Regions from separate parts of the Phyllobacterium sp. NPDC097923 genome, predicted to be linked through region 4. Evidence: predicted binding sites of a transcription regulator. Region 4 holds the regulator's gene; each other region holds the start of a gene.

Region 1 (7,967 bases), 770 kb from region 4:
ATTTTGACAGGCTATATCCCGCAAGCGGCGAATTGGCGCGCAAAAATGGCAGGGGTTACAAATTCGTGATAAAGCCCACACATATGCTACAGGACTTACGGCACTTCCGGGCCAGTCATATGGGTAATGGCAATGATCGAAATCATGCGTACGAACGATCCTGTTCTCATCTCCTTTGTCGAATCACTGCTCAAGGATGCCGGCATCCGGCACTTTATCGCCGATTCCAACATGAGCGTCCTTGAAGGTTCCGTCGGCATTCTCGCACGCCGGGTGCTGGTCGATGCCAACCGGGAGGACGAAGTCCGGCGGTTGCTCAAAGACGCCTGCCTTGAGCGCGAGCTGCGCGGCTGATCCATGCCATCGACCGATACGCCCCATACGCTGGATGCATTCCATCGCGGCCGGTTCCACCTGCTCCAGCCCGCGCTGAAGGGGCACCGGTCGGGGGTCGATGCCATGGTGCTTGCCAGCGCCGTACCCGATGATTTTTCCGGTCGTGTCGCCGACCTTGGCGCCGGTGCCGGGGCGGCAGGCCTTGCCGTGCTCGCGCGCTGCAGCAAGGCCAAGGCGGTCTTGATCGAACGGTCCGATTTCATGGCCGACTTTGCCCGCAGATCGCTCGCTCTGCCAGAAAATGCCGCCATCGCTGCCCGTACCGAACTTGTGCAGGCGGATGTCACCCTGACCGGCAAGGCACGGGTTGCGGCAGGGCTTGCCGACAATAGCTTTGACTTCGTGATCATGAACCCGCCCTTCAACCGGCCCACCGACCGCGCAACGCCCGATCCGGTGAAAGCGGAAGCCCATGTCATGACCGACGGCATGATGGAGCAATGGATCCGCACAGCCGCTGCCATCGTCAAACCCGGCGGCGCGCTGGCCATCATCGCCCGCCCGGCTTCGATAGCCGAACTGCTCGACGCCTTGCAGCGCCGCTTCGGGGGGGTGATTATCGTGCCGGTGCAGCCAAGACCGCAGGACGCGGCCATCCGTATCATCATCCGGGGAATTCGCGGCAGCCGTGCCGGCCTTACGCTTGCTCCTGCCCTGATCATGCATCATGAGACCGGCAACGGCTTTACCGAGCGCGCAACGGCGATAAACAATGGCCTGACGTCACTTTTGTAGCATTTTCCGCACGGTGCCATTGTGATTTGATGTGCACCGCTTACATGCGCATGACCTGAAAGCATCAAAGGAGAAAGCATTGGCCCGATTGATCCGAAAATTGCTGCCGCGCCGCTGGCGCCCCGATTTCGTGGAGATACCGGTGGTTCGCCTGCACGGCGCCATCATGTCTGGCGGTGGTCAATTCCGGCAAAATCTTTCCCTTGCGTCCGTCGCATCGGTTCTGGAAAAAGCCTTTGACGACAAGGATTCGCCTGCAGTGGCGATTTCGGTCAATTCGCCGGGCGGTTCTCCGGTACAGTCGCGGCTGATTTACCGGCGCATCCGTGACCTTGCAGCCGAAAAGAACAAGAAGGTCTATGTCTTCGTCGAGGACGTCGCGGCTTCCGGCGGCTATATGATCGCCGTTGCCGGTGACGAGATCATTGCCGATCCGTCATCGATCGTCGGCTCGATCGGCGTTGTCTCGGCAAGTTTCGGCTTTACGGAACTGATCAAGAAGATCGGCGTGGAACGGCGCGTCTATACGGCAGGAAAGAACAAGGCGACGCTCGACCCCTTCAAGCCGGAAAACAAGGCTGATATCGAACATCTGAAGGCGTTGCAGCTGGAAATCCATGACACCTTCATCGCCCTGGTCAAGGAACGGCGCGGCGACAAGCTGAGCGACAGCGCCGATCTCTTCACCGGCCAGTTCTGGACGGGAACACGCGGCGTTGAACTCGGTCTGGTCGACGGTCTTGGCGACATGCGCTCCTATCTCCAGTCGCAATATGGCCCCAAAACCAAGCTAAAACTGATCTCGCAGCCGCGCGGACTGTTCGGGCGCAGAATTCCATCCGCCAGCGTGCAGATCGAAGGGCTTGGCAGCGGTTTGGCCAATGGGCTGATGGACGCAGCCGAGGAACGGGCGCTCTGGTCGCGTTTCGGACTGTAAACCGGCGCAGGATTTTTTGGCAAGGCCGGAACTCCGTGCTATGAATACGGACAGGAATGATATCGGTAGTTGAGGGTTACAGACGATGCCACAATTGATCTTTTTTGCTCTTGTCGGCGCCGCCGCCTATTACGGCTATCGTTCGTTCAAGAAGGAAGCACAGCGCGTCTCGCAGCGCGTGCGCGAGGCCGAAAAAGAGGCACAGAATCGTGCGCAGGGAACACTGGTCCAGGATCCCGAAACCGGTGAATACCGCCTGCGCAAAGATTGAGCGTCCATGCTTGCCAGTCCTGACCATACAATCAGCCTGACCGCCCCGGCCAAGATCAATCTCGCGTTGCATGTGACCGGCAGACGTGACGACGGCTACCATCTGCTCGACAGTCTCGTCGTGTTTGCCCGTTTCGGCGACCGGTTGAGCGTGACGAAAGCGGCGGCGGATTCCTTCACCCTGTCCGGTCCCTACGGCATGGGGCTTCCCGCCGACGATACGAACCTGGTGCTGCGGGCACGAGACGCCCTGCGCCGGCGGTATGACAGGCAGGCAACGCCCGTCGCCATCCATCTGGAAAAACATCTCCCTGTCGCCTCCGGCATCGGCGGCGGCTCCAGCGATGCTGCTGCTGCCCTGCGCGCTCTGGCAGCCCTCTGGGCTATCGATGCCAGCCTGACGGACCTGGCCGCACTCGGCCTGCCGCTGGGTGCCGACGTGCCGATGTGCCTGCACGGCGAGGCGCTGATCGCACGCGGCATCGGCGAAGAGATCGAGCGCATCGCAGCCTTTCCGCGCCTGCCCATGGTCCTCGTCAACAATGGGGTGACGGTGTCGACACCGCAGGTCTTTTCCGCGCTGACCCGCCGCGACAATCCTCCCTTGCCCGCGCTGCCTCCCCTGACATGCCTTGCGGAAGTTTGCACCTATCTTCGGCAGACGGACAACCATCTTTTCGCAGCCACGCAAAAGCTTGCGCCCTCGATCAACGGCAGCATGCAGGCATTGCTGGACACCAATCCGCTGCTCGCGCGCATGTCCGGCTCGGGCGGCACCTGCTTTGCACTCTACAGCGATGACGCGGCGGCTGATGCAGCCGCAACGCGGTTGCGCCAAAGCCAACCCGCGTGGTTTGTCGTCGCCACCAGCAGCACTATGGAAGGGAACTGATCTTGGCCCGCATTGACGAGACACGCCCCTTTGTACCCGTCGGGATTGCCGTGCTGACTGTTTCCGATACGCGCACGCTCGATGACGACAAATCCGGCACGACGCTGGCCGACCGCATCACGGCAGCAGGACACCGCCTGGTGGACCGCGCCATCGTGACCGATGACCGCGAAGCGATACGCGACAAGGTGCTTGCCTGGTCGAACAGCCCCGATGTGGACGTGGTCATCACCACAGGCGGTACGGGCTTTACCGGCCGGGATGTGACCCCTGAAGCCCTGGAGCCGATCTTCGAAAAGCGCATGGACGGCTTTTCCGAGGTATTCCACCGCATTTCCTACGACAAGATCGGCACGTCGACCATTCAGTCCAGGGCAACCGGCGGCGTGGTCAATGCAACATTCGTTTTCGTGCTGCCGGGCTCACCCGGCGCCTGCAAGGATGCCTGGGATAATATTCTCCAGTTCCAGCTCGACTACCGCCACATGCCCTGCAATTTCGTCGAGATCATGCCTCGGCTGGACGAACATCTCAAACGGGGCTGACAGTTACTTCGCCGCGCCGGGAATAATCTCCGCCCGCAGACGCTTCATGGCGAGACCACGCGCCAGGTCCGCCGCACTCTTGCCCGGAGCCGACAAGGCCATCGCCTGACGCTTTGAAATCAGCAGCCCATTGGCCAGAGGATTTCCGGGCGCGAAAACCCGCGCGAAGAACGGCTTCCGATGCGCGTGGGAACGGGTGAAACAGGCTGGGCCCTGCATGCGTTCCACATGAAGGGAGACAGCCTCGATCCAGCCGTCGATCAACCGCGCACCGGGTTCGATGAACAAAATCCAGTCGCTGCGCGCGCGGCGCAGGCCGTCTATCAATGTCTGGTCCTGCAGGAAAATACACCCGGCCGCATCGGCCACGCGGTGGGTCTGGTCGGTCGAGCCGTGATCGATGACGATGACATCACTCAACACACCTTCGACAGCTCCGCCCACCAGTCCGCCGAGCGTTCTGGCCAAGGGTTCATCGGCATTGCGGGTTTCGATCAGGACGGAAATCATTCATTTCAGTTATAGTATTATTATTGAAATTTCCATCATCCTTTTTCAGCAGATTGTTCTTGCTTTGTTCTCATAATTTGCTAGGAATACATTCATGTTGCGACGGTATGAGCGACTCAGTCTCGCTCCGGTCTCAAGGAGAATGTCAATGAACATCATGGTACAGGCGGACAAGGCCGCTTTCGGGCAAGGCCGGGCCGAACATGCCAATGTGCTGGTCGACGAAGCCGGGTTGCGGATCGACCATGGACGCCGGCGTGGACGCGGCGCAGGCATGAACCCATCCGGGCGTTTCGAGCCGGAAACGCGCCATGTCTTTGACGATGGCTGGGAGACAATCGAGGACTTGCCCGCCTTCAAGACCGAGGTGCAGATCGAGAAGCCGCGCACGATCATTACACGCAATGACTCGCCGGATGTCGGATTCGACCGTTCCATCAATCCCTATCGCGGTTGCGAGCATGGCTGCATCTATTGCTTCGCCCGCCCCACCCACAGCTATATGGGCCTGTCAGCCGGTCTCGATTTTGAATCGAAGCTGTTTGCCAAGCCCGATGCTGCCAGGATGCTCGACCGCGAACTGTCCAAACCGGGTTATACCGCCAAGACCATCGCTATCGGCACCAATACGGATCCCTATCAGCCGATCGAGAAGAAATGGCGCATCATGCGCGAGATTCTGCAGGTGCTCGAAGAGCATCAGCACCCTGTCGGCATCGTCACCAAATCGGCGCTGATCATGCGTGATATCGATATTCTCGCCCGTATGGCCGAGAAGGGTCTTGCCAAGGTCTGCCTTTCCGTCACGACGCTGGACGGCAAGCTTGCCCGGACGATGGAACCGAGGGCCTCAACCCCGACGCGGCGGCTGCAAGCGCTGCGTGCACTCTCCGACGCGGGCATTCCGACGGGAACCCTGGTGGCCCCGATCATTCCGGGTCTGAATGATCACGAGATCGAGCGCGTGCTTGACAGCGTGTATGCCATGGGCGCGCGCGAAGCCGGCTACGTGCTCCTGCGCCTGCCACTCGAGGTCAGTCCCATCTTCAAGGAATGGCTGCTGCGCAACTACCCGGACCGGTATCGCCATGTTCTTTCCCTCGTGCGCTCCATGCGCGGCGGCAAGGATTACGATGCGGAATGGGGCAAGCGCATGCGCGGCGACGGTCCCTATGCCTGGCAGATCGGACGCCGGTTCGAAATCGCCGCCAAGCGCCTCGGCATCAATCTCGCCAAGCGCCGTCTGCGCACCGACCTGTTCGTACCAACCGCCGGCAGCGAACAGTTGTCGCTGTTTTAACCAATCAAACGGGTCTCCGACCTGTTTCTGAAAATCCGTCGGGCGCCCCCCATCCCGCTGACGGAAGTCCCGATGCCTACCCCATCCGCATCGGGGCCTTGCAGAGAATCAGAACGAATGCGAGTCTCGCCGCAACATGGCCCGATTGCGTTCTGATTCTCTGCTTCTTCCTCTCGATACCGGCAAACCCGATTTTGCGACGGAGCGCCGGCTCATGCGCGATGGCGTGCCTTTTGTCGTGGGGATCGACGAAGCCGGTCGCGGGCCACTGGCAGGCCCTGTTGTCGCCGCAGCGGTTATCCTTGATCCCGAGCGGATTCCCGATGGTCTTGACGATTCAAAACGCCTGACCGCCAGGAAGCGCGCGGAATTGTTCGATATCATTTTGCAGACAGCGCTGGCGTCGGGTATTGCCAGTGTCGCCGCGCCGGCAATCGATGCGACAGATATTCTGAAAGCCGCGCTGGAGGCCATGCGCCGCGCCACCTGCGGCCTTTCCATCCTGCCGGGCCACGCGCTCATCGACGGGCGGGATGTGCCGCGCGGCCTTCCCTGCCCCGGCACGGCGATGATCAAGGGCGACCAGCGTTCAGTCTCCATTGCCGCGGCCTCCATTCTCGCCAAGGTCAGCCGCGACCGGATGATGGCGCAGGCCGGCCGCCACTACCCGGCCTATGGACTTGAGACCCATGCGGGCTACGGAACAGCGTTTCATCGCAGCGCGATGCTAACCCACGGACCAGTGGTTGGCCTGCACCGCTTCAGTTTCGCACCGCTGAAGAACCGGGACGTTTAGGGCGGGGCCACGCACCCAAAAGAAAAAGCCGCCTTGCGGCGGCTTTCTCAAATTCCATTTGCCCTCAATCAGTTCAGGCGGGTCTTCACTTCGCTCAAGGAAGATTTGAACAGGTCGGCCGATGTCTTGGCGTCAACCTTGTCCTTGAGGATACGGCCAGCAGCGGCAACAGCGATATCGACTGCGGAAGCGCGAACGTCGTTGACGGCCTCGGTCTCGGCCTGGGCGATCTTCTGCTCGGCAAGCTTGTTGCGGCGCGCAACGTACTCTTCCGTCTTCTGCTTGGTTTCCTCAATGATCGCATGGGCTTCGCGCTGCGCTGCGGCAACGATCTCGCCAGCTTCCTTTTCGGCTTCCTTGCGCTTGCGCTGATACTCGGCCAGCAGCGACTGCGCTTCCTCGCGCAGGCGGCGGGCTTCTTCCAGCTCGTCGCGGATACGCTCAGCGCGGCCGTCAAGCGACTTGCCGACAACGCCCGGAACCTTGAGGTAAACCATCAGCGCCAGGAAGATAACCAGCGCAATCAGGGCCCAAAATGTTGCGTCCATCATGCTTCTCCTTAACCGCGCACGGCTTTGACCGCAGCGGAAACACTTGCCGTATCGACAGTTCCACCGATGATCTTCTTGACGATTTCCGCCGCCGTTTCCTCGGCGATGGCACCGACGCCAGCCATTGCCTTGTCCTTGATGGACGCAATGCTTGCCTCGGCTTCAGCCAGCTTCTTTTCCAGGGCAGCAGAGATTTCCGCTGTTTCAGCGTCTGCCTTGGCCTTGGATTCATCACGGGCGGTCTGAGCAATGCTGCCGGCCTTTTTCTTGGCTTCGGCAAGTTCCTGCTCATAGGCGGCGAGCGCCTCATCCGATTCCTGCTTCATGCGGGCAGCCTGATCGAGATCGGTTGCGATGCGATCGCGGCGGGTCTCGATGATGCCGCCGATACGTGGCAGAACCACACGCGACAGGAACAGGTAGAAAAATGCAAATGTCAGTGCCAGCCAGAGCAGCTGCGAAGCAAAATGGCTGGAGTCGAAAGGCGGGAAAACACCTTTATGCGCCACACCCGTTTCGGAGTGGGTCGCAGTGGCATGGGCATCAGACGCGCCACCCGTTGCAGCCGTGTCGGCATGCGCAGGTGTCTCGGTCTGAGCGGTTGTGGATGCGGCATGAGCCGAAGACACAAACATATGTTGTCCCCTTGGTTCGGGCATTTCCCGATCTGCTGACTTTAAATATTATACTGGCCGCGCAGAGCGCAGCCAGTATGAATTGCTTGCTGATTAAACAGCGAACAGAAGCAGAAGAGCGATGAGCAGCGAGAAGATGCCCAGAGCTTCAGTAACGGCGAAGCCGAATACCAGACGGCCGAACTGGCCATCAGCTGCGGATGGGTTGCGCAATGCACCGGAGAGGTAGCTGCCGAAAATGTTGCCAAGGCCGAGGGCCGTTCCGGCCATACCAAAGCAGGCGAGACCTGCACCGATGTACTTTGCTGCTACGGGATCCATGTTAAACTCCTTTGGATAGAATAGTTATTGATCGATTGCGTTTGGCGGAGCCCCGCCGGCGAAGTTCGTTCTCAGTGAC
Region 2 (7,967 bases), 110 kb from region 4:
TGCGCTTTATGACGACGATGCCAACATCATCCACCAGCATGGCGGCGTGCATATCGGCATTGCGGCGCAGACGCCGTCCGGTCTTGTGGTTCCCGTGGTCAAGCACGCGGAAGCCCGCGATCTCTGGGGCTGCGCCGCCGAAGTCAATCTTCTGGCCGAAGCGGCCAAGACCGGCACGGCAACGCGCGAGCAACTGACCGGTTCGACCATCACCATCACCTCGCTGGGCAGCATGGGCGGCATCGTCACCACCCCGGTGATCAACTATCCCGAAGTCGCCATCATCGGCGTCAACAAGATGATGACCCGGCCGATGTGGGATGGCGCGGCCTTCATTCCGCGCAAGATGATGAACCTGTCCTCAAGCTTCGATCACCGCGTGATCGACGGCTGGGACGCCGCAGTCTTCATTCAGCGGATCAAGACGCTGCTCGAAACGCCAGCGCTGATATTCGTGGAGGGTTGATCCGATGAAAGATATTTCCTGCAAGCTGCTGGTCATCGGCGCTGGCCCCGGCGGCTATGTCTGCGCCATCCGCGCCGGACAGCTCAATGTCGATACGGTGATCGTCGAGGCGGCGAAGGTCGGCGGCACCTGCCTGCTCGTCGGCTGCATTCCGTCCAAGGCGCTGATCCACGCGGCCGATGAATTCGCCAAGGTGGCGCATTTCGCCGCCCGGCAGACGCCGCTTGGCATCTCGGTTGCCGAACCGGCCATCGATTTCAGCAAAACCATCGCCTGGAAGGACGGTATCGTCAGCCGCCTCAACAACGGCGTTGCCGGCCTGCTCAAGAAGGCAAACGTCAAGATCGTCACCGGCAAGGCCCGCTTCCGTGACGGCAAGACCATCGAGGTGGAAACCCTGACCGGCCTGCAGATCATCCGCGCCGAAAACGTCGTCATCGCCACCGGTTCGGCGCCGGTCGAGGTGCCCTCGCTGCCGTTCGGCGGCAATGTCATTTCCTCGACCGAAGCGCTTTCGCTGCCGGACGTTCCGGAAAAGCTCGTCGTGGTTGGCGGCGGCTATATCGGGCTCGAACTCGGCACGGCCTATGCCAAGCTGGGGTCCAAGGTCACGGTTGTCGAAGCCCAGCCGAAGGTGCTGCCGCAATATGATGCGGAGCTGACCCGCCCGGTGGTCAAGCACCTGAACACGCTCGGCATCACCGTGCTGACCGGCGCCAAGGCCAAGGGGGTCAGCAGCAAGGGCGATGCGTTGTTGATCGAAACCGCCGACGGCAAGGACGAACGCATTGCCGCCGACAAGATCCTGGTCACGGTCGGGCGCAAGCCTGTCACCTCAGGCTGGGGGCTGGAAGAGATCGACATCGATATGGATGGCCGCTTTGTCCGCATTGACGACAAGTGCCGCACCTCCATGCGCGGCGTCTATGCCATCGGCGATGTCACCGGCGAGCCCATGCTGGCGCACCGCGCCATGGCGCAGGGCGAGATGGTGGCGGAAATCGTTGCGGGCGAGAACCGCAGCTGGGACAAGCGGGCCATTGCCGCCGTCTGCTTCACCGATCCGGAAATCGTCACGGTGGGCCTGTCGCCCGACGAGGCCAAGCAAGCCGGGCATGAGGTCAAGATCGGGATGTTCCCCTTCGCCGCCAATGGCCGCGCCATGACCAAGGAAGGCGAGGAGGGCTTTGTCCGGGTCGTGGCTGCCGCCAGCAACCATCTCATCCTTGGCATCCAGGCCGTCGGCCATGGCGTCTCCGAACTGTCGGCTTCGTTTGCGCTGGCCATGGAAATGGGCGCGCGGCTGGAAGACATCGCCGGAACCATCCACGCCCATCCGACGCAGGGCGAGGGGTTTCAGGAAGCCGCGCTCAAGGCGCTTGGCCACGCGCTGCATATCTAATCAACCTGTCTTCGTATCAAGGGCGCCGGAAACGGCGCCCTTTGCATGCGCCGGGCGCGGCATTGCCTTGCCACGCCCGCGATCGCATCTGGCCATTGCAAAGGAGGAAAGACGGGCGGTCCCTGGGAACGCGGGTCTTGGGTATTCTGGTATGCGATGCTTGCGATCCTGGGACCACCCGCCCCGGCGATTTCAGGTCTTGCCTGTTCTGCCTCGTTTCCTCATCGGAAACGCGCACAGCGTCAGCGCAACCTCCTCGCCCCGCAGGTTTTCCCTGCGGGACGAAGTGCCGATCCTTTCCCGACTTTCGAAGGTTTCCGGAAGCATTCCCGCCGGAAAGGACAGGGATGAGAATATCCCGGGTTGGGACGTGGTGGATAAGTTGGAGTGATTTTTGTTTGATGGGTGGATGGCAGAGCCATTGTGGGTGGTTCGACAAGCTCACCATGAGGGAGGTGGAGGGCTGCAGGGCGTTACATCCTGCAACGTTTGTGATTGGCATTGCAACCAAATCACTTCCCTCATGGTGAGCTTGTCGAACCACGCTTAACGCGTTCTGCCACCCGCTAAAAGTTGGCTCCCCCAAAACAAAATGGCGATGCAAAGCACCGCCATTTGAAACAGGTTTCATCGCTGAATATCAGATGTCCAGCTCTTCCACGAACGCGGCGCGGTCCTGGATGAAGCGGAAGCGGGCTTCCGGTTTCGTGCCCATCAGATCATCGACCGCGAGTTTTGTTTCCTCGATCCACTCCTCGTCGATCTGCACCCGCAAAAGCGTGCGCTTCTTGCGGTCCATCGTCGTTTCCTTGAGCTGGTCGGCGCGCATTTCGCCGAGGCCCTTGAACCGTCCGATCTCGATCTTGCCCTTGCCGGTGAACAGCGTGCGCATCAGTTCATCCTTGTGCGCATCATCGCGGGCATAGGCGACCTTGCCACCCTGGGCGATGCGGTAGAGCGGCGGCACGCCGAGGAACAGATGGCCGTTGCGGATGAGTTCCGGCATTTCCTGATAGAAGAAGGTGATGAGCAGCGACGCGATGTGCGCACCGTCGACGTCGGCATCGGTCATGATGATAATGCGGTCGTAGCGCAAATCCTCGTCGCGGTATTTTGACCGCGTGCCGCAGCCGAGCGCCTGGATCAGGTCGCCGATCTGCTGGTTGGCCGTCATCTTTTCCCGCCCGGCGCTGACGACGTTGAGAATCTTGCCGCGCAGCGGCAGCACCGCCTGCGTGGCGCGGTCCCGCGCCTGCTTGGCCGAGCCGCCGGCGGAATCACCCTCGACGATGAAGAGTTCGGCGCCGAGCGCACCGGTCTGGGTGCAATCGGCAAGCTTGCCCGGCAGGCGCAGCTTGCGCACCGCCGACTTGCGGTTGACTTCCTTTTCCTGGCGGCGCTTGACGCGCTCGTCGGCACGCTCCACCACCCAGTCCAGCAGCTTCGATGCTTCCTGCGGCGAGGCGGCAAGCCAATGATCGAATGGATCGCGGATGGCATTTTCGACAATGCGCTGCGCTTCGACCGTGGCAAGCTTGTCCTTGGTCTGGCCGACGAATTCCGGTTCGCGGATGAACACCGAGAGCATGGCCGCCGACGAGATCATCACGTCATCGGTGGTGATGATCGACGCGCGCTTGTTGCCGGTCAGTTCCGCATAGGCCTTCAAGCCGCGGGTGAGGGCGATGCGCAGACCCGCCTCATGCGTGCCGCCTTCGCCTGTGGGAATCGTGTTGCAGTAGGAATGGACAAAGCCGTCGCCGCCATACCAGGCAACCGCCCATTCCAGCGCGCCGTGCCCGCCGGACTTTTCCGTCCTGCCCGCGAACATGTCGCGCGTGACCTGAAAATCCTTGCCGAGCGATGCCGCCAGATAATCCTTCAACCCGCCGGGGAAGTGAAACACCGCCTTGTCGGGTGTCGGGTCCTTCGGGTCGAGCAGGGATGGCGCGCAGTTCCAGCGGATTTCAACGCCGCCGAAGAGATAGGCCTTTGACCGGGCCATCTTGAAAAGCCGGGCCGGATCGAACTTGGCGCCCTGGCCGAAAATCTCCGGGTCCGGATGGAAGGTCACGCGCGTGCCGCGACGGTTGTGCACCTCGCCGACATCCTCGATCGGTCCGAGCGGATGGCCGCGCGAGAACCGCTGGCGGTAGAGGCGCCGGTTGCGGGCCACTTCCACTTCCACGTGATCGGACAGGGCGTTCACCACCGATATGCCGACGCCGTGCAGACCGCCCGATGTTTCGTAGACGTCGGAATCGAATTTGCCGCCCGCATGCAGGGTGGTCATGATGACTTCGAGCGCGGATTTGCCAAGCTGCTTGGGATCGGGATGCGGATCGACGGGGATGCCGCGGCCATTGTCGGTAACCGAGAGATAGCCGTTCTCGTCCAGTTCGATATCGATGAAGTTGGCGTGTCCAGCAACCGCCTCGTCCATCGAGTTGTCGATGACTTCGGCAAAGAGATGGTGCATCGCCCGCTCGTCGGTGCCGCCGATATACATGCCCGGACGGCGGCGAACGGGTTCGAGACCATCGAGAACCTGGATCTGTGCCGCATTGTAGCCGCCGCTGCTGTCGGGGGCGGCCCGTGCCGGGGCCTTCGCTGCCGCAACCGGTGCGATTTTCACAGGCGGTGCCACCGGCGTCGCGGCAGGTTCGACCCTGGTCTGGTCCACCGCTGCCTGGCGTTCCCGGGCTGTTTTGACTACCGCTGAAAAGAGGTCGTTATTGTCATCCATATCGTATTTTGGCCAATGCTACAGGGGCTGCGAATCACCGGCAATCTTGACATGCTTCGCCGGGAAACGCGATGGGCGTTCGTGATCTGTTCCGGGATTCACCACAGAACTATGCGGTTAAAACCCAAGTTTCAAGCGGCTTTGAGGCGCGACACGGCTTTTTCGAGCTCTTCGATCCGCTCGCCCAGCTCCTGGTGCAGAGCCTTGAGATTGGCGATCTGGCTTTTCAGCAGGCGGTTTTCGTCCGCCGTGTCGCTCTCGTCGGGCGATTGTCCGACCCCGTGTATGAGCCAGGTCTGCGTGACCCCGAGCGATCCGGCCAGCATGAACAGGCGGTGGACACCGGGCTCCGACCGGTCGGATTCCCAGGCGGCGATGGTTTCCGGCTTGACGCCGACACGCACCGCAAGCTGCGCCACCGTCATCGACTTGGCATCGCGCGCGCGGGAAAGGCGGCCACCCAGCGTGTCCGTGTCGGGCATGGCAGTGATGATGTTGGAGATGAAATTCATGGCTTTCTCCATCTTTTTCTTGTTTTTAAAGTGTAGACGAAAGCTTTTGCACCATTTGGAAGCAGAAAAGTCAAATCCGGCGGCATTTTGCTTCCATTTTGCATTATGCGGATGATTGCATTTTTCCGCAGAGCCGATATGGCTGGGGTCCCACCTGAGCCATTTGTCCCGGAAAGGCCGCACCATGCAAAACACAACCTCGCCGCAAATGAGGGGCGTCGGAACGATGGCCGGTGCGATGTTTATCCTGCCGATGATGGATGCCATCGCCAAATGGCTGTCGACGGTGGACAGCCTGCCGCCGGCCACGGTGACGCTGTCGCGCTTCGTCGTCCAGACGATCCTGACCATGCTGATCATCGTGGCGCTGACCGGCATGCGCTCGCTCAAGCCGCACAACCTCTGGGGCAATCTGCTGCGTGGTTTTCTGATGGGCATCGGCAGCCTGTGCTTCTTTGCCGCCGTCAAATACATGCCGCTTGCCGATGCCATGGCGGTGTTTTTCGTCGAGCCGCTGATGCTGACGCTGCTCTCGGCCGTGGTGCTGAAGGAAACCGTCGGCTGGCGCCGGCGCATTGCCGTTGCGGTCGGGTTCATCGGGACACTGATCGTCATCCAGCCGAGCTGGGAGCTGTTCGGCTGGGTTTCGCTGCTGCCGCTGGGCACGGCGGCGCTGTTTGCCGTCTATCTCGTTCTCAACCGCCGCCTGGGCGTGCACGACACGCCGCTGGTCATGCAGCTCTATGCGGGCATCGGCGGCACGGTGACGGTGATCGTCGCGCTGTTCTTCGGTGCAGCCTTCGGCGTCAGCGATATGACGCTGGGCACGCCTGCAACCGGCATGTCCTGGTTCCTTTTGTTTGCCATCGGCGCGATCGCCACGGGCGGGCATCTCCTCGTGGTGCAGGCTTCGCGCCTTGCGCCGGCGTCGCTGCTGGCGCCGTTCCAATATCTGGAAATCGTCATGGCCGTCATCATCGGCCTGTTCGTATTCCAGGAGTTTCCGACCGCATCGAAATGGCTGGGCATTGCCATCATCATTGCCTCGGGTGCCTATGTGGTCTGGCGCGAGGGGAAAAAGCAGAAAACGCCGGAGCCCGCTTTCAATTAACCGGCCTGCTTTCCATGCAAGCACTGACAATAGCAGTTGAGCAAATCAGCCATTGGCAATAGAACCAGAGGCGCATTTTGTGCGGGAGGTCCATAAAAGTGTTCAAGAAAATCCTGATTGCCAACCGTGGGGAAATTGCCTGCCGCGTGATCAAGTCGGCAAGGAAAATGGGTATCGCCACGGTGGCGGTCTATTCCGATGCGGATCGCGATGCTGTTCATGTCGAGATGGCTGACGAGGCGGTGCATATCGGTCCGGCGGCGGCCTCCGAGAGCTATCTCGTCGCCGACAAGATCATTGCCGCCTGCAAGGCGACCGGCGCTGAGGCCGTTCATCCCGGCTATGGCTTCCTGTCCGAGCGCGCCTCCTTTTGCGAAGCGTTGGAGAAGCAGGGCATCGTCTTCATCGGGCCGAAACCCAGGGCGATCATCGCCATGGGCGACAAGATCGAATCGAAGAAATTCGCCAATGCCGCCAAGGTGAACACCGTGCCGGGCTTTCTCGACATCATCACCGATGCGGCGCATGCGGAAAAGATCGCCGGTGAGATCGGTTATCCCGTGATGATCAAGGCCTCCGCCGGCGGCGGCGGCAAGGGCATGCGCATTGCCTGGGACGAGAGCGAAGTGCGCGACGGCTTTGAACGCGCCACCTCGGAAGCGCGCAATTCCTTCGGGGATGATCGGGTTTTCATCGAAAAATTCGTGGTCGAGCCGCGCCATATCGAAATCCAGGTGCTGGGCGACAGTTTTGGCAACTGCATTTATCTCGGTGAGCGCGAGTGCTCGGTGCAGCGTCGCAACCAGAAGGTGGTGGAAGAAGCCCCGTCGCCATTCCTCGACGAGGCCACCCGCAAGGCCATGGGCGAGCAGGCCGTGGCCCTGGCCAAGGCAGTGGACTACCAGAGCGCCGGAACAGTCGAGTTCATTGTCGACAAGCACCGCAATTTCTACTTCCTCGAGATGAACACCCGCCTGCAGGTGGAACATCCTGTGACCGAACTGATCACCGGCATCGATCTGGTCGAGCAGATGATTCGCGTGGCGGCGGGCGAAAAGCTCGCGCTGAAGCAGTCGGACGTCAAGCTGAACGGCTGGGCCATCGAAAGCCGCCTTTATGCCGAAGATCCCTACCGCAATTTCCTGCCGTCGATCGGCCGCCTGACGCGCTACCGCCCGCCAAGCGAAGGCCCGGTCGGCAAGGCCATCATCCGCAACGATACCGGCGTGACGGAAGGGTCGGAAATTTCGATGTTCTACGACCCCATGGTGGCAAAGCTCTGCACCTGGGCGCCGACCCGGCTGGAAGCCATCGACGCCATGGCCGATGCGCTCGATACCTTCGTCGTCGACGGCATCGAGCACAACATCCCGTTCCTGGCCGCACTGATGCAGCATCCGCGCTGGCGGGAAGGGCGGCTGTCCACCGGCTTCATCGCGGAAGAATTTCCCGACGGCTTCCATCCGATTGCGCCAACCGCCGGGGACAGGGACGTGCTGGCCGCCATTGCCCTTGTGGTGGAACTGGTGCGCAAGGGCCGTCTCGACGGCCTCAGCGACCGCCTGCGGCCGCATACGGGCAAAATCCGCGCCGAATGGGAGGTGCGGATCAACGACGAATACGTGCCGGCGAAAATTCACCGCAGCGTGGCCAAGCCGCCGGTCAAGATCGAACTGTCGCTGCATGGCGGCGAAGCCATCACCATCCGCAGCGACTGGCGGCCCGGCGAT
Region 3 (7,967 bases), 570 kb from region 4:
GACGGCCAGCAGCCATCTCACGCGCATGACGGAGGCCGGGCTTCTGCAGGTGGAAAAGCAGGGCAGGCACCGCTATCACCGGCTCGCATCACCAGCGGTTGCACAGATGATCGAAAGCATCATGCAGATTGCAACACCCGGCACGCCCAGCAAGACCGTGCGCACCGGGCCGCGCGATGCCGCATTGCGGGCCGGGCGCACCTGCTATGACCATCTGGCGGGAAAGCTCGGTGTGTCGATCACCGATGCGCTCGTCGGGGCCGGGCATCTGGAACTCGGGCTCGATGCGGGTGAACTGACGGATAGCGGCCTGTCGCTTTTCGACAGGCTGGGCATGGATGTCGGTGCGATCCATCAGAAGAAGGGGCGCATCCTGTGCCGCCCCTGTCTCGACTGGAGCGAGCGGCGCCCGCATCTGGCCGGTGCCATCGGTGCCGCATTGTGCAGCCACTGCTTCGACAGGGGCTGGATCCGGCGCGTCGACGGCACGCGCGCCGTATCCGTGACGCCGAACGGCCAGCGGCATCTGCGTGAAGCCCTCGGCGTCAACCTGATGTAGATCGGGATTAAGAGGTGCGTGGTTCGACAAGCTCACCATGAGGGAAGTGGTTTGCCTGCAAGGCTACTAGGAAACATTGCAGGATTAGCTCCCTGCAACCCACTCCATCCCTCATGGTGAGCTTGTCGAACCACGCACGATATGGCAGGGCAGCCTTCGATGTGCTGCCCTTAACGCTGTCTAGACGTGTTTGGTGATCCCGCCATCCACGCGAATGTTCTGCCCCGTGATGTAACCCGCATCGTCCGACAGCAGGAACGCGGTTGTCTTGGCGATTTCGTTCATGGTGCCGACGCGTTTCATCGGGATGCCGCTCTCGGTGCCCGGCTTGTGATCGAGGCTGTCGATAAAGCCTGGCAGCAAGGCATTCATTCGGATATTGTCGGCGGCGTAGCGATCCGCGTAGAGTTTTGTATAGGCGCCAACGGCGGCGCGATAGGCGCAGGACACCGGGAAGACGAGGCTTGGCTCGAAAGCGGCGAAGGTGGTGATGTTCACCCAGGCGCCTTTGCCCTGCTTCAGCATATAGGGTGTGACGAGCCGCGCCATGCGCACGACGCTCAGCACCATCAGATCATTGCCGAGCGCCCATTTCTCGTCAGTGATGTCGATGAGGTCACCCTTCGGCGGATGGCCCGTATGGTTGACCACGGCGTCGATACGCCCATAGGCTTCCGCTGTCCTGGCTACGAGCGTTTCCAGATCCTTGGCTTCTCCAGCCGAACCTTTGATGCCGATTGCACCCAATTCCGCTGCCAGCTCGATGGCGCTGCCGGACGGCGACATCAGGCCGAGCCGGTAGCCTCTGGCGTGCAGCTCGCGCGCTATGCCTGCGCCCATGCCGCGTCCGCCGCCGGTGATGATTGCTACGGGTGATTGTGAGGTCTCAGTCATGCGAAATCCTGTCGGTGTCGTTTGGGTGCCGCGGAGCATGTTGGAATAAGACCGCCGGCGCAAACGAATTCCGCCCGGCATATCAGTCAAAATTTTTGAACCGGGATCAGGTTTTGAATCAGAAACGCTCTTGAAATCACTGATATTGTGGTGAAAGATGGCGGCATGATCCGTCGTTCGAATATCATGATGCTTGGTACCGCACTCCTTTTCAGGGGTGGTGGAGAGCTGTTGCGCTGACGTCGACGCGATCTTTCACCAGACCCTGCCACGAGGCGAGCAGGGTCTGACCTTCGCTCTCCTCGAACAAACGGAGAGCAAGATGCAAGACCAACCTTTATCACCACCCCACGATAGCGCGTTCTCGATCCGGGCGGCGCGTGTCGCCGATTTTGAACAGATCAACGCATTGACCAATTTACCCGGTTTTCGTGCCGGTACTCTGCGCCTGCCCTTTCAAAGTGCGGAGCAGACCCGCAAATGGCTCGAAAGTCTGGGCGCGGGGACGACAAGCATCGTTGCCGAGATCGATCAGCAGATCGTTGGTCACGCGGGCCTGCATCGCTCCGATGGCAGGCGCGCCCATACGGCGCATCTCGGGCTCGGCGTGCATGACGATTTCACCGGGCGTGGCATCGGCAAGGCGCTGCTGCTTGCCCTGATCGATGCGGCGGACAACTGGCTCAACATCCGGCGTCTGGAATTGACGGTCCATGCCGACAATGCCAAAGCCATCGGTCTCTACGAAAAATGCGGCTTCGAACGGGAAGGCGTGCACCGGGATTATGCCTTCAAGAACGGGCGATTTGTCGACGCTTTGGCCATGGCGCGGCTACGGCTGATTTAGCCGTTTGCTTTCCATATTTTGCCGTATTCGATGCTATATTTCGCAACATTTCCAACGGGGACCTGATTCCATGATCAAGAAGTTTGCCATCGGCTGTCTTGCCGCGACGTTTTTGGCCGGTTGCACCACCACCGATCCCTATACCGGCGAGCAAAAAATATCGAATACTGCCGGTGGCGCGGCAATTGGCGCAGCGGTTGGTGCGCTGGGTGGTCTCGCCGTTGGCGGCGGTGGCAAATCCGGCCGCAACGCGGCGCTGATCGGTGCTGGTATCGGCGCACTGGCCGGCGGTGCCGTCGGCAATTACATGGACCGCCAGGAATCGGAGCTTCGGGCCCAGCTGCAGGGCACCGGCGTGTCGGTGACCCGTAACGGCGACCAGATCATCCTGAACATGCCGTCGAACATCACCTTCGCTACCGACCAGGATGCGGTGAAGCCGCAGTTCTTTGCAACGCTGAATTCGGTTGCAGTGGTGCTGCGCAAGTTCGACCGGAGCATCATCGATGTCTATGGCCATACGGACAATGTCGGTGGCCAGCAGTACAACCAGCTCCTGTCCGAGCGCCGCGCGCTGTCCGTTTCGAACTACCTGACCCAGCAGGGCATCGACAACCGGCGCTTCTCCGTTCGCGGCTTGGGCATGGACCGGCCGATTGCTTCCAACAATTCGGAAGCCGGCCGGTCGCAGAATCGCCGCGTCGAACTGCAGATTTCGCCGCTTACCTGACCAGTGTCAGGGCGACAGCAATGCGCGCTGCAAGGCGTGCATTGTTTTCCACCAGGGCGATATTCGCCTTCAGGCTTTCGCCCTTGGTGATGTCGAGAATTTCCGAAAGAAGATATGGCGTCACGGCCTTGCCCGTGATGCCATTTTTTGTGGCGCGCGACAGGGCTTCACGGATGTATCCGCCCATGATGTCGGCCGGAATTTCGCTTTCCAGCGGAATCGGGTTGGCGATCAGCATGCCGCCGTTGACGCCGATGGCGCTGCGCGTTGCCTGGAACCTGGCGATGGCTTCCGGCGTGTCGAGACGCAACGGGGCCTTGAGATGCGACTGGCGCGACCAGAAGGCCGGCAGAACGTCCGCCCCATGCACCACAACGGGTACGCCTTTGGTTTCAAGCACTTCCAGCGTCTTTTCAATATCCAGAATCGCCTTGGCGCCCGCCGAGACGACGATCACCGGGGTGCGGCCCAATTCTTCCAGATCAGCCGATATGTCGAAACTGGTCTCCGCGCCCATGTGCACGCCGCCAATGCCGCCCGTGGCAAATACCTTGATGCCGGCCATGTGTGCGGCCAGCATGGTGGCGGCAACGGTGGTGCCGCCGGTGCGGCCTTCCGACAGTGCAAACGCCAGATCGGCGCGCGACAGCTTCATCGCGCCCTTGACCTGCGCCAGCGCCTCACGTTCCTCAGCCGAAATGCCGATCTTCAGGCGGCCATCGATAATGGCGATGGTCGCCGGGACTGCGCCGCCATCGCGGATGATCGTCTCGACATCGGCGGCCATGCGGCTGTTGTCCGGGTAGGGCATGCCGTGGGTGATGATCGTGCTTTCCAGCGCCACCACCGGCTGCCCGGCGGCAAGCGCTTTCTGTACCTCCGGTGCAATGTCAGTGAACGGGTTGAGGGCTGTTGTGGTCATGGTTCTTTCCTTTGTCGTATCAGGCCGTTGGCTCATGCGAGCGGGATGGCCTCCGGTATGGTCGCGAGGGCCGCGTCGAAAATCCTGGATGTGAAGACCGGCGTTGCCGAATGGGTTTGCAGTGTCAGCGCCGAGGCGGCAAAGCCTTCGCGCACGGCTTCGACGAGGGGAAGGCCGCGCATCAGCGCCGATATGGTGCCGCCGGCCAGTGCGTCACCCGCGCCGGTCACATCGGCAATACCGGTCAGCGCGGGCGGGAGAAGGGAGAATGCACCGCCGCTGGAATAGACCAGTGCAGCCTGGCCGCCATTGCTGACAACGGCCGCCTGCAGCCCCTCTGCCATCAGGGCGCGGTGCAGAGCGGGCAGGCTGGCATCGGCGCCGAGCCCCGTCAGGGCAAAGGCTTCACGCCGGTTGAGGAACAGGCAGGCGAGACCGCCGAGAACCGGCCGCAGCCGCACCGCCTTGGCCGGGGAAATCGCCAGCGCATAGAGCGGTTTGCCGCCGGCAAGCTCCGCCAGTTTCTGCAACGCTTCCGATGGCAGGTTGGCATCGCCGAAAACCGCATCGGCGGCATCGATGGAATCGCGCACCTTGCGCCGCCTGAGCTGCCGGGGCAGGGCGAGTTCATACAACGCCATATCGGCAATGGCCGCAACCACATCGCCCTGTTCATCGAGAATCGCCGTATAGCTCGGGGTCGCCCGGTCGATGAACACGGCGGAACTGTCCTTGATTCCGGCGGCCTCAAAGGCGGCGCCGATGACATCGCCAACCCGGTCGCCGCCGCGTACCGACAGCATTTCAGCCCGCACACCGCGCCGCACGGCAAGGCGCAAAGCATTGAACACGCCGCCGCCGGGCTCTTCGCGCATGATGCCGGGGTTGGACGCGCCGGGAATGAAGGGAACGCTGCTCTGGCCGCGCCGGTCCATATGGGCGCCGCCGACAGCAAACAGCAGCGGTGTGTAATCCTGAGTCATGGTTGGTGGCTTTTGCTGAACAAAATGATCGGTTGCAAGACACTTGGTCCTTTCCTTCTCTAGATGGCCTGCTGCCCCGACGCAATCGCCGCAACGATTCGAATTTGCCGGCCGCGGTTTTCCCGTTCATGCTGCCCGGACACGAGGAACATGTGGACAAGCGCAGGCAGTCCATTTTCGGAACATTTTAAGAACATTTTTGTGTTATTATTGTTTTTCAATGGCTTGTGCATATTGCCAAATGAGAACAAAACAGATACAAATATCTTCAAAGGCCGGAGCATCCGGGCTTCATGGATAGCACAGGGGTAGTGTAACATGGCGCAAAATTCTTTGCGGTTAGTTGAGGGTAATTCGGTGGATAAAACGAAAGCGCTGGATGCGGCATTGTCACAGATCGAGAGAGCCTTTGGTAAGGGTTCGATCATGCGGCTTGGACGCAATGAGCAGGTTGTGGAAATCGAGACGGTATCGACCGGGTCGCTTTCCCTGGATATAGCCCTTGGCGTTGGCGGTCTGCCGAAAGGCCGCATTGTCGAGATTTACGGGCCGGAAAGCTCCGGTAAGACAACCCTGGCGCTGCATACGATTGCCGAAGCCCAGAAAAAGGGCGGCATCTGTGCCTTCGTCGATGCGGAACATGCGCTGGACCCGGTCTATGCCCGCAAGCTGGGCGTGGATCTGGAGAATCTTCTGATCTCGCAGCCCGATACGGGCGAGCAGGCGTTGGAGATCACCGATACGCTGGTGCGTTCCGGTGCGATCGATGTTCTCGTGGTCGATTCCGTTGCCGCCTTGACCCCGCGTGCGGAAATCGAAGGCGAGATGGGCGATTCTCTCCCCGGCCTGCAGGCCCGCCTGATGAGCCAGGCGCTGCGCAAGCTGACCGCATCCATTTCCCGCTCCAATTGCATGGTCATCTTCATCAACCAGATCCGCATGAAGATCGGCGTGATGTTCGGTTCGCCTGAAACCACGACGGGCGGCAATGCGCTGAAATTCTATGCGTCGGTGCGTCTCGATATCCGCCGCATCGGTGCGCTGAAGGAACGTGACGAGGTGGTCGGCAACCAGACCCGCGTCAAGGTGGTCAAGAACAAGCTGGCGCCCCCCTTCAAGCAGGTCGAATTCGACATCATGTATGGCGAAGGCGTTTCCAAGACGGGCGAACTGGTCGATCTCGGCGTCAAGGCGGGTATCGTTGAAAAATCCGGTTCGTGGTTCTCCTACAATTCCCAGCGTCTGGGGCAGGGCCGCGACAATGCGAAACTCTTCCTCAAGGACAATCCCGAAGTCGCCAATGAGATCGAGCTGGTCCTGCGCCAGAATGCCGGTCTGATTGCCGAGCAGATGCTGGACAAGGGCCCGGACGATATCGAGGACAATGACGGACCCGAGGCCGCCGAAGGCTGATTTCCCAGGACGGACCGTTGCGGTCTGCAATTCAAACCCGCATCCGGCCGCCGGATGCGGGTTTTTCTTTTGAAATGCTCTCACGCTGTAAGAACATCCCTCGGGCCGAGGCTGTGCTTCACCGCACGCAGCGCTACCTTCCCACATATTGAGCAGGCCTCCCTCATGCTGAGCTTGTCGAAGCACGCACAACTGCTCTGCGTGCTTCGACAAGCTCAGCATGAGGGAGAGTGCACGTATTCGAAGACTGTGTTGTTCATAAGCAAGGCCCATTATCACAGGGATTTTCTGGACAGGCCGCGGTCGCATCGCTACAAGCGTTGCGTTCCGCCCTTTTGTTGCAGAAAGGGGCTATTTCGCTTTGGTTAGAGACAAGTCAGAAGGCAATGCACATGAGTGGCGTCAACGAAATCCGGTCGACATTTCTGAACTATTTCAAGAAGAACGGCCATGAGATCGTGGCGTCGAGCCCGCTTGTGCCGCGCAACGACCCGACGCTGATGTTCACCAATGCCGGCATGGTGCAGTTCAAGAATGTTTTCACCGGTCTGGAGCAGCGGCCCTACAGCCGCGCCACGACATCGCAGAAATGCGTGCGCGCCGGCGGCAAGCACAATGACCTGGACAATGTCGGCTATACCGCCCGGCACCATACGTTTTTTGAAATGCTGGGCAATTTTTCCTTTGGCGATTACTTCAAGGAAGAGGCGATCAGTCTGGCCTGGAACCTGATCACCAAGGAATATGGTCTCGACAGGAACAAGCTGCTCGTCACCGTCTACCACACGGACGATGCGGCGGCCGGATTCTGGAAGAAGATCGCCGGTCTGTCCGATGACCGCATCATCCGTATCGCCACCAGCGACAATTTCTGGGCCATGGGCGATACCGGCCCGTGCGGCCCGTGCTCGGAAATTTTCTACGACCATGGCGAAGACATCTGGGGCGGCCCTCCCGGCAGCGCCAACGAGGATGGCGACCGCTTCATCGAGATCTGGAACCTCGTCTTCATGCAGTTCGAGCAGATCACCAAGGAGCAGCGCATCGAGTTGCCGCGCCCGTCCATCGATACGGGCATGGGTCTCGAGCGTCTGGCCGCGGTGCTGCAGGGCGAGCACGACAATTACGATATCGACCTGTTCCGGGCGCTTATCCGCGCGTCGGAAGATGCGACCGGCGTCAAGGCGGAAGGAAAATTCCGCGCCAGCCACCGGGTGATCGCCGATCACCTGCGCTCATCGAGCTTCCTCATTGCCGATGGCGTGCTGCCGTCGAATGAAGGCCGCGGCTATGTGCTGCGCCGCATCATGCGCCGCGCCATGCGCCATGCGCAGTTGCTGGGTGCCAAGGAGCCGCTGATGTGGCGCCTGCTGCCGGCACTGATCCGCGAGATGGGGCAGGCCTATCCGGAACTGATCCGCGCTGAATCGCTGATTTCCGAAACGCTGAAGCTCGAGGAAACCCGCTTCCGCAAGACGCTGGACCGCGGCCTTGGTCTGCTCAGCGATGCGACGGAAGGTCTTGACGAAGGCGATCGTCTCGATGGCGAAACCGCGTTCAAGCTCTATGACACCTTCGGTTTCCCGCTGGATCTCACCCAGGATGCGCTGCGCCAGCGC
Region 4 (7,967 bases):
TGTTGCCAGCCGCCCGCTCGCCGTCCTGGATTTCCTTGGCGGTTGCCGCCATCTCGTCCCAGGTTTTTGGCACCGGCTTCTTGTACTTTTCCAGCAGGTCCTTGCGGTAGTAGAGCGCCGGGGCGTCGGTGAACATCGGCAAGGCGACCAGCTTGCCGCCGACGGTCTGGCTTTCGATGATCGACGGTATGTGCTGATCGATAACGTCCTTGGCGGCTTCCTTCAGGTCGAGGAACTGGTCGGCCAGTTGCGGCGCCCAGATCACGTCGGTACGGTAGACGTCGATGTCGGTATTGCCGGCGGCGAGCCACAGCCGGTACTGGCCGAAATTGTCGGAACTGTTGGCTGGCATGGCAACGATGGACACCTTGTGGCCGGTTTCCTTCTCGAACTGGTCAAGCTGCTTGCGCAGGAACTCGCGTCCATTGCCGGTGTCGCCGGATACAATCGCCAGATTGGCGGCAAAAGCCCCTGAAGCCAGCAAGGTCGTGGTCAAAAGGGTCGCAATGAATGATTTGGCTTTCATGATTTCCTCCCAAAAATCTGACAGAATCGGCTGCCGTACATCGCAACGATGCTTGGCCCCTCTTCAAAAACTCCTCCTGAAGCGCTTTGGAAATCATTTGAAACATCAAAATTCAAAGCGCTTTGAATGAAAAATGACAAAGGCTCTTTCACCTGTCAAGCCGCAAATTGGCGGCACAAGCCAGACATCAAGGTAAACCGCATGGAGAAATGAATTATTATATATATGTTACAGTGCATTATACGGTATTGCTGAGAACGTGAATTCCGGGCTGCCGCCCTGTTGAAACAGCACTGCGCCGCTCGCGGATCACAATATCGCGAGCAATTTACCAAAGCGCTTTGAATTTAGCCTCTGGTTATGTTTATTATTTGGAGTCATATCTGCATTGCCTGAACAGACCGTACTGGATTGCTTGCCATGAAACTCAAGGAACTGGCTGAACAACTGGGCCTCTCGCAAACGACCGTCAGTCGCGCCCTGAACGGCTATCCTGAAGTCAACAAGGCGACGCGCGAACGCGTCAGCCAGGCGGCTCTCAAATTCGGTTACAGCGCCAATGCCAATGCCCGGCGCCTTGCCATCGGCCGCATCGGCGCCATCGGCATCCTGATGCCGCGCGACCGCAGCGAACGTTTCGGTCCGCACACCAGCGAGTTCTTTTCCGGTCTGGCCGAGCAGCTGTCGCAGCACGAAATGGACCTGCTGATGAGCCCGAGCATCAACAATGACGAGCTTGCGGCCTACCGGCGGCTGATTTCCAGCAAGCGCGTGGACGGCATCATCGTCACCGGCCCCACCCTGATGGACGAGCGGGTTGCCATGCTGACGGAAGCGAAATTTCCCTTTGTGCTGCACGGGCGAACCAATATCGCCGCCCCGCATGCCTGGCTCGATATCGACAATGCCGGCGCCTTCCGGCAGGCGGCATCGCACCTGATCGATCTCGGCCACCGGCATATCGCGATGATCGACGGGCTGAAGGGCCACACCTTTTCCGAACACCGCGAAATGGGTTATCGCGAAGCATTGCTGGAGCGCGGCATTGCCGTCGATCCGCGCTTCATCGTGCATGAGCGTTTTTCCGACGAAACCGGTTTTCATGAGGCGCAGCGGCTTTTGTCCTATACGCCGCATCCGACCGCCATTCTCGCCGGCTCGATGATGACGGCGCTCGGCATTTTCCGCGCCATCCGTTCAAAAGGCTACGAACTCGGCAAGGAAGTTTCGGTGATCGCCCATGACGACGTGTTCCCCTATCTCAATGCCAGCAACATGGTCCCCGCCATGACCACCACCCGGTCGTCGATCCGCTCCGCCGGGTCGCGTATCGCCGAACTGCTGGTGCGCGTCCTTGACGGCGAGCCGGTCGAGAACATCCACGAGATATGGCCGGTCGAACTCATCCTGCGCCAATCGAGCGGTCCGCCCGTCGCCCCGCGCCGGTGAGTGCCTAGCCCAATTCGAAGGTTGTGATGCCAAAAATCCGGTCGAGCGGCAATTCGGGCGCCGGTCCGCGATACATGCGTGCGGTTTCGAACACCGGCGCCAGACCGTACCGGTCGCACAGGCGCCGCGCGGCCCCATTGGTCCCGGGAATATCCAGAAAGACCTGTGCATCCCCGGCCTTTGCTGCGAGCGATTGAAACAGCCGGTCGGCGATCTCTTCGGTTTCGGCAAACAAGGGACCGATTTTGCAACCCTCGCGGCATGCGCGCACGACGCCATACCCCGCGATTTTTCCGTCGGCAATGCAGGCCAGGCCGTGGCGCGAGCCGGACGGGCCGAGCCAGGCACGGATAAACGATTCCCGTGGTTCGGGATTGAATTGACGGTCATAGGCGGCGACGGCGCCGATCCATTGCGCATCGATGGCGACGATATCGTCGCTGACGGGTGCCCTGCAGCCGGGGGCGCCGCCATAGCGGTAATTCGCATGGGCATAGACAAACCCCGACTTCCGATAGTTTTCCTGCTGGGCAACGACACCATCAAGGCCGATGGTCTGTCCGGCAAATCCGCTCAGCACATCCTGCCAGAGCGACCAGCCGAAACCCAGCCCGCGCGATTGCGGACGCACCATGTAGAAGCCGAGAAAGCCGTAGTCTCTCGCATAGCGGACCAGCGAGACCGCTGCCGTCAGTTCATCATTGACCTCAAGCACGTGATAGCCTTTGGGGTCCGCGGCCCAGAATGCGTCCGCATCGTCCAAACCGGGGTTCCAGCCCTCGGCAGCTGCCCAGTCGATGATGGTGTCAAGGTCCTGGCGCTCGGCGATTCGGATGAAAGCTGTCATGATATTGTGATATCCAGTTGGAAACCGACGGAACAGTACCCTGAACGGGTGCATTTCTGCCCCCACATGCTTCGTAACCAAGCTTCCAGCATTGCCGCAACGGAATATTAAGCACTTGTAGAACAATGCTGGAACAGATAGTGTTTGTTCTGGTTTTGTTTTTCCGATTCCCTGCTAAAGGATCGCCGATGCTCACGCGTAAACAACATGAACTTCTTCTCTTCATTCATGAGCGTCTGAAGGAGACGGGCATTCCGCCATCCTTCGACGAAATGAAGGATGCGCTGGATCTGGCCTCCAAATCCGGCATTCACCGGCTGATCACTGCGCTGGAAGAGCGCGGCTTCATTCGCCGGCTTGCGAACAGGGCACGCGCGCTGGAAGTCCTGCGCCTGCCGGACTCCATCGCACCCGGCCTCAACAGCCAGAGAAAGTTCGAGCCGAGCGTCATCGAGGGCAGTCTCGGACGCAATGTTGCACCGCCCAAGCCGCAGCCGCGCGCCTCCAACGATATGGACATGCCTGCCAATGTCAGCATTCCGGTCATGGGCCGGATTGCCGCTGGTGTGCCGATTTCCGCGATCCAGAACCAGACCCACATGCTGAGCCTTCCGCCAGATATGATCGGCAGCGGCGAACATTATGCGCTTGAGGTCAAGGGCGACTCGATGATCGAAGCGGGTATTTTTGATGGCGATACCGTCGTCATCAAGCGCGGCGACACCGCAAGCCCAGGCGAAATCATCGTGGCGCTGGTCGATGATGAGGAAGCCACCCTCAAGCGGTTCCGCCGCAAGGGTGCCTCGATTGCCCTGGAAGCCGCCAACCCTGCCTATGAAACGCGGATTTTCGGACCGGACCGCGTGCGGGTGCAGGGCAAGCTCGTCGGCCTGATCCGCCGTTACTGACCGGCCGCCGCGTCCCGTTCGACATTGTTCGGGACGCCTTCGATCGCGTGGGCCTTGCGTGAATGCTCCGGCCGGTTGCGCGCCGCATTGGAATGAGTGCGGTACTTGTTCCAGGGTCGGTCCGGCGGACCGATCGCCCAGGTCAGGCGGGCCGACTGCACCCTTTGCTCCAGCGCTTCTCCGGCTTTCGATAGATCCGTCACGTCACCCTGCCCTTGCCCGCCGGAACCGAACCGGATTTCCGCAGCACCGTTCAAGGCGAGATCGCGGCGCGTGATCACCATTGGGCCCGGAACAGGGCAATCGGTGTCCACACCGGCAAAGCCCAGCACGACGATATTCCCCTCGCTGCATGCGGGGTTCCTTTGCGCGGGATCATCCGTATAGGCGATGATGAGACCGCCCGGTTCGCGCGCCAGGCAGAGCTTTCCGGCGCATTCGAAGGCACCCTCCGCTGCCTCTTTGCCGATCCGCGCCGGTTTGACGATCTGTTCCAGCCCAAAACCCTGCCGCCAGTTGTTTAACGTGAAGGCGCCGCCCTGCGGGCGATTGATCATCAATGCCGTGCCATTGCGCACACCGGCCAGCCGGCCATCCTCCGACAGGACGATATCCGGCGGCGCTGTGCGTGCCATGATCAGGATGGCCGCAGCAAACAGCGGCAGACCGCACAGACGCAACCACGACGTCGTGAGAAGCAGGATCACAAGTGCCACGCTCATCAGGATAAGGCTCGGCTGCGGCATCGGACCGAGATTGCCCGAGGGCGAGAGTGCGGCAACGTGATGGGCGATGAACACCACCAGCTCGATGCCGCGTTCCATGACGGCGAACGGCAGGAAATCCAGATCGAACGGCATCAGCAACAGCGCCAGTACGGCGAAGGGCATGACCAGAACCGAGACCACGGGCAAGGCAAAGGCGTTGCCGATCAGCCCGAGCGGCGCCGTATTGTTGAAATGATAGGCGGCAAAGATCGCACTGGCCGAACCGGCGACCAGGGATGTCAGCGCGACATCACTGATATGATCGCCGATCTTGCCGGGCAGCCGCAACAACAGGCTGTTGCCGGAGGCACGCCGCGCGGTCCGGCCGGCCCTGCGCGGCGACCACCAGCCGTAGAATGCGATCAGTGCGGCTGTGGCCGAGTACGACATCTGGAAGCTTGGTCCCATCACCTCGTGCGGCGCGATGGCAATGGTTACCAAGGCGGCCAGGGCAACATTCCGCAGCGACAGCGCCGCCCGGTCCACGGTCATGGCGACAAGCATGACTGCCAGCATGACAAAGCTGCGCTGGGCCGCCACGTCGATCCCCGAGAGCAGCAGATAGAATGCCGACGCCAGCAGCGCTGCGCATGCCGAAAATTTCTTGATGGGATGGCGCGCGGCAAAGTCCGGAAAGAAGGCCATGCACGCACGCAGCGAGCCGATGACGATCCCGGCCACGAGCGCCATGTGCAATCCCGAAATGGAGAGGATATGCGACAGGCCGCTCAGCCGCATGGCGTTGTTGGTGGCCTCGCTGATGCCATCGCGCTGGCCGGTGATCAGCGATGCGGCGATGGCACCGGCTTCTCCCGGCATATGACCGAGGATACGATCAGTGAGTGCCTGGCGCATCGCAGCGACGGCAAACAGCGTTCTGGTTGTCAAATCAGCCGGTTCAGGCAGAGAGGCTGCTTCCGGCCTGCCGAGAAAGAAGCCGCTGCCGCCGATGCCCCTGTAGTAATTGTGGAAGGCAAAGTCGTAATTGCCGGATCGCACGGGACCGGATGGCGGGCGCAGATGCGCCAGACCGCGCAGCCCGCTGCCTATGGCAGCTTCAGGTGGCAAGGCTCGGGCCGATACAACCAGCCTTGCCGGGGCATAGCGCAGCAGCGGGCGCTCCGTGGTTATCACGTCCACCGTCACGCGCCAGCCGCCCCGTTCGGCGCGGTTGATCGCGACGATGCGGCCGGTCAGCCGTGTGGTGACGGCGGAGCCGAGCATTGGCGTATCCAGACGCAGCGTTTCCAGCTTGGCGCAGAGCATGCCCATGACAACCAGCACGGCGGCGGAAAGACCCATCCCCGTCAGATGCCGCTCGCGTGCCAGGAGTTTGAACCCGGCAAGCGCGGTCAATCCGAAGAGGATGGCGCTCAGCCGCGGTTCCGATGGCAGACTGAAATAGACGATGGCGCCGCTGCCGGCAAAAACCGGAACGAACAGGAAAAGACTGCCGCGATCATAATCCCGCCCGCATGCCCGGGAAACGGCCGGGAGCAAATCCTGCCCCAACCCCATGCGCCGGCGCAGCGCTGCGGACAGACTCACGCCTCGCCGGGTGACACCAACATTTTGGGATATTCGGGGCGCAAGACCCGGCTCATCGTCCGCCGGACGATCAAAAAACTGCCGTTCACTCGTTTGTGTACTGGTGCCTGGCCCCTGCATTTGCCTCCAATTCTGCCAATGCCCTTGCACGACAGCGCTCCTATGCTACATCAACGCCAGATCAAATCGATTGGATGTTAGGCTAATGGCCGAGACGTCTGTTGGAGTCCTTATGTCGTCACCTGTTGTTACCCGTTTTGCACCCTCCCCGACCGGATACCTCCATATTGGCGGCGCCCGCACGGCCCTGTTCAACTGGCTTTATGCCAAGCATACGGGCGGCAAGATGCTGCTGCGCATCGAAGACACGGACCGGGAACGCTCCTCGGAAGCGGCTGTCACGGCCATTCTCGATGGCCTGAAGTGGCTGGGCCTCGATTGGGATGGCGATGCGGTGTCGCAATACGAGCGCGCGCCCCGCCACTGGGAAGTCGCCGAAGAGCTGGTCGCCAAGGGCAAGGCCTATTATTGCTATGCTTCGCCGGCAGAGCTTGAGGAAATGCGCGAAAAAGCCCGCGCCGAGGGCCGCCCGCCGCGCTATGACGGCCGCTGGCGCGATCGCGATCCGAAGGAAGCCCCTGCAGGCGTCAAGCCGGTTATCCGCATCAAGGCGCCGCAGGACGGCGAAACCCTGGTGCGCGACCTCGTACAGGGCGATGTGCGCTTTCCCAACAAGGATCTCGATGATTTCATTATCCTGCGCTCCGACGGCAATCCGACCTACATGCACGCGGTTGTCGTCGATGACCATGACATGGGCGTCACCCACATCATCCGTGGTGACGATCACCTGACCAATGCGGCGCGCCAGGCGATCATCTATGATGCGATGGGCTGGGATATCCCTGTGATGGGTCATATTCCGCTGATTCACGGTGCGGATGGGGCAAAGCTGTCGAAGCGTCACGGTGCGCTCGGCGTGGAAGCCTATCGCGCCATGGGCTATCTGCCCGCCGCCCTGCGCAACTATCTCGTCCGCCTTGGCTGGAGCCATGGCGATGACGAGATCATGTCCGATGCGCAGATGATCGAGTGGTTCGAGATTTCCGACATCAATCGCGGCGCATCGCGTTTCGATTTCCAGAAGCTCGAAGCGATCAACGGTCACTACATGCGGTTCTCCGCCGATGCCGACCTGGTCAAGGCGATGATCGACATCCTGCCGGAAATCGAAGGCGGCGCGGACATTCTGTCGCGGCTCAATGACCGGACCCGTCAGCAATTGCTGGCGGCAATGCCCGGCCTGAAGGAACGCGCCAAGACGCTGGTCGAACTGGCGGACAGTGCGAAATACCTGTTTACGCAGCGCCCGTTGGCATTGGATGAAAAGGCAGCCGGCCTGTTGAACGAAGAGGGCCTGGGTGTGCTTTCCGGCGTTCTTCCGGCGCTGTCGGCCGTCAATGACTGGACCGCCGAAGCATTGGATGCGGCCGTGCGGGTTCATGCGGAAAATACCGGCCTGAAACTGGGTAAAATTGCCCAGCCCTTGCGGGCGGCATTGACAGGAAGAGCAACATCTCCGGGGGTTTTCGACGTGCTGGCGGTGCTTGGCCGCGAGGAGTCGCTGGGGCGTATCGAAGACCGGATAAAAGGTTAATCCGCAGCCTCGACGGTGCATTTTTGCATTGCAACATTGTGCCGTTCGGCTACGGTGACGTGCCTGAGAAAATCAGGATAAAGACCTTGCAAAGAGGTCAAGGCTTTGGGCCAGTGTGCTGAACGCAGAGGTCAGAAAATAACCTGCCTGCAAGGAACATCCTGTTTCAAAGGCATACTGGAATATGAAGTAACTCGTGTGCTTTCACTTCCGAAGTTCGACGAGAGTCTACTGCTCAAGCAGCGAACTTCGGAATGGTACACGG

The links. Region 4 encodes LexA, which represses DNA repair genes until DNA is damaged. Its sites were predicted from a motif close to TGTTCNNNNTGTGTTCNG; they were not measured.
Region 1: a site for LexA is predicted at 4,340-4,357, ahead of ACIQWS_RS03670 (glycosyl transferase family 2). Genes of this name have one in related genera too.
Region 2: a site for LexA is predicted at 4,691-4,708, ahead of parE (DNA topoisomerase IV subunit B). Genes of this name have one in related genera too.
Region 3: a site for LexA is predicted at 5,114-5,131, ahead of recA (recombinase RecA). Genes of this name have one in related genera too.

The regions. Positions count from the first base shown of each region.
Region 1 is NZ_JBIWBL010000001.1:723,744-731,710, reverse strand. Features, by position in the region: gene ACIQWS_RS03700 (DUF2007 domain-containing protein) at 133-354, shown strand; gene ACIQWS_RS03695 (tRNA1(Val) (adenine(37)-N6)-methyltransferase) at 358-1,131, shown strand; gene ACIQWS_RS03690 (S49 family peptidase) at 1,211-2,068, shown strand; gene ACIQWS_RS03685 (hypothetical protein) at 2,154-2,339, shown strand; gene ACIQWS_RS03680 (4-(cytidine 5'-diphospho)-2-C-methyl-D-erythritol kinase) at 2,346-3,230, shown strand; gene moaB (molybdenum cofactor biosynthesis protein B) at 3,233-3,775, shown strand; gene ACIQWS_RS03670 (glycosyl transferase family 2) at 3,779-4,285, opposite strand; gene ACIQWS_RS03665 (PA0069 family radical SAM protein) at 4,434-5,585, shown strand; gene ACIQWS_RS03660 (ribonuclease HII) at 5,722-6,381, shown strand; gene ACIQWS_RS03655 (F0F1 ATP synthase subunit B) at 6,450-6,929, opposite strand; gene ACIQWS_RS03650 (F0F1 ATP synthase subunit B) at 6,941-7,567, opposite strand; gene ACIQWS_RS03645 (F0F1 ATP synthase subunit C) at 7,661-7,888, opposite strand; gene ACIQWS_RS03640 (F0F1 ATP synthase subunit A) at 7,960-7,967, opposite strand, start outside.
Region 2 is NZ_JBIWBL010000001.1:1,384,193-1,392,159, forward strand. Features, by position in the region: gene ACIQWS_RS07050 (dihydrolipoamide acetyltransferase family protein) at 1-466, shown strand, start outside; gene lpdA (dihydrolipoyl dehydrogenase) at 471-1,868, shown strand; gene parE (DNA topoisomerase IV subunit B) at 2,509-4,614, opposite strand; gene ACIQWS_RS07065 (helix-turn-helix domain-containing protein) at 4,746-5,126, opposite strand; gene ACIQWS_RS07070 (DMT family transporter) at 5,311-6,237, shown strand; gene ACIQWS_RS07075 (acetyl-CoA carboxylase biotin carboxylase subunit) at 6,336-7,967, shown strand, end outside.
Region 3 is NZ_JBIWBL010000001.1:2,057,788-2,065,754, reverse strand. Features, by position in the region: gene ACIQWS_RS10515 (winged helix-turn-helix domain-containing protein) at 1-559, shown strand, start outside; gene ACIQWS_RS10510 (SDR family oxidoreductase) at 740-1,453, opposite strand; gene ACIQWS_RS10505 (GNAT family N-acetyltransferase) at 1,776-2,300, shown strand; gene ACIQWS_RS10500 (OmpA family protein) at 2,371-3,030, shown strand; gene ACIQWS_RS10495 (pseudouridine-5'-phosphate glycosidase) at 3,023-3,952, opposite strand; gene ACIQWS_RS10490 (carbohydrate kinase family protein) at 3,985-4,935, opposite strand; gene recA (recombinase RecA) at 5,254-6,348, shown strand; gene alaS (alanine--tRNA ligase) at 6,741-7,967, shown strand, end outside.
Region 4 is NZ_JBIWBL010000001.1:1,491,718-1,499,684, reverse strand. Features, by position in the region: gene ACIQWS_RS07550 (ABC transporter substrate-binding protein) at 1-526, opposite strand, end outside; gene ACIQWS_RS07545 (substrate-binding domain-containing protein) at 947-1,975, shown strand; gene ACIQWS_RS07540 (GNAT family N-acetyltransferase) at 1,980-2,822, opposite strand; gene lexA (transcriptional repressor LexA) at 3,011-3,730, shown strand; gene ACIQWS_RS07530 (ComEC/Rec2 family competence protein) at 3,724-6,045, opposite strand; gene gltX (glutamate--tRNA ligase) at 6,278-7,702, shown strand.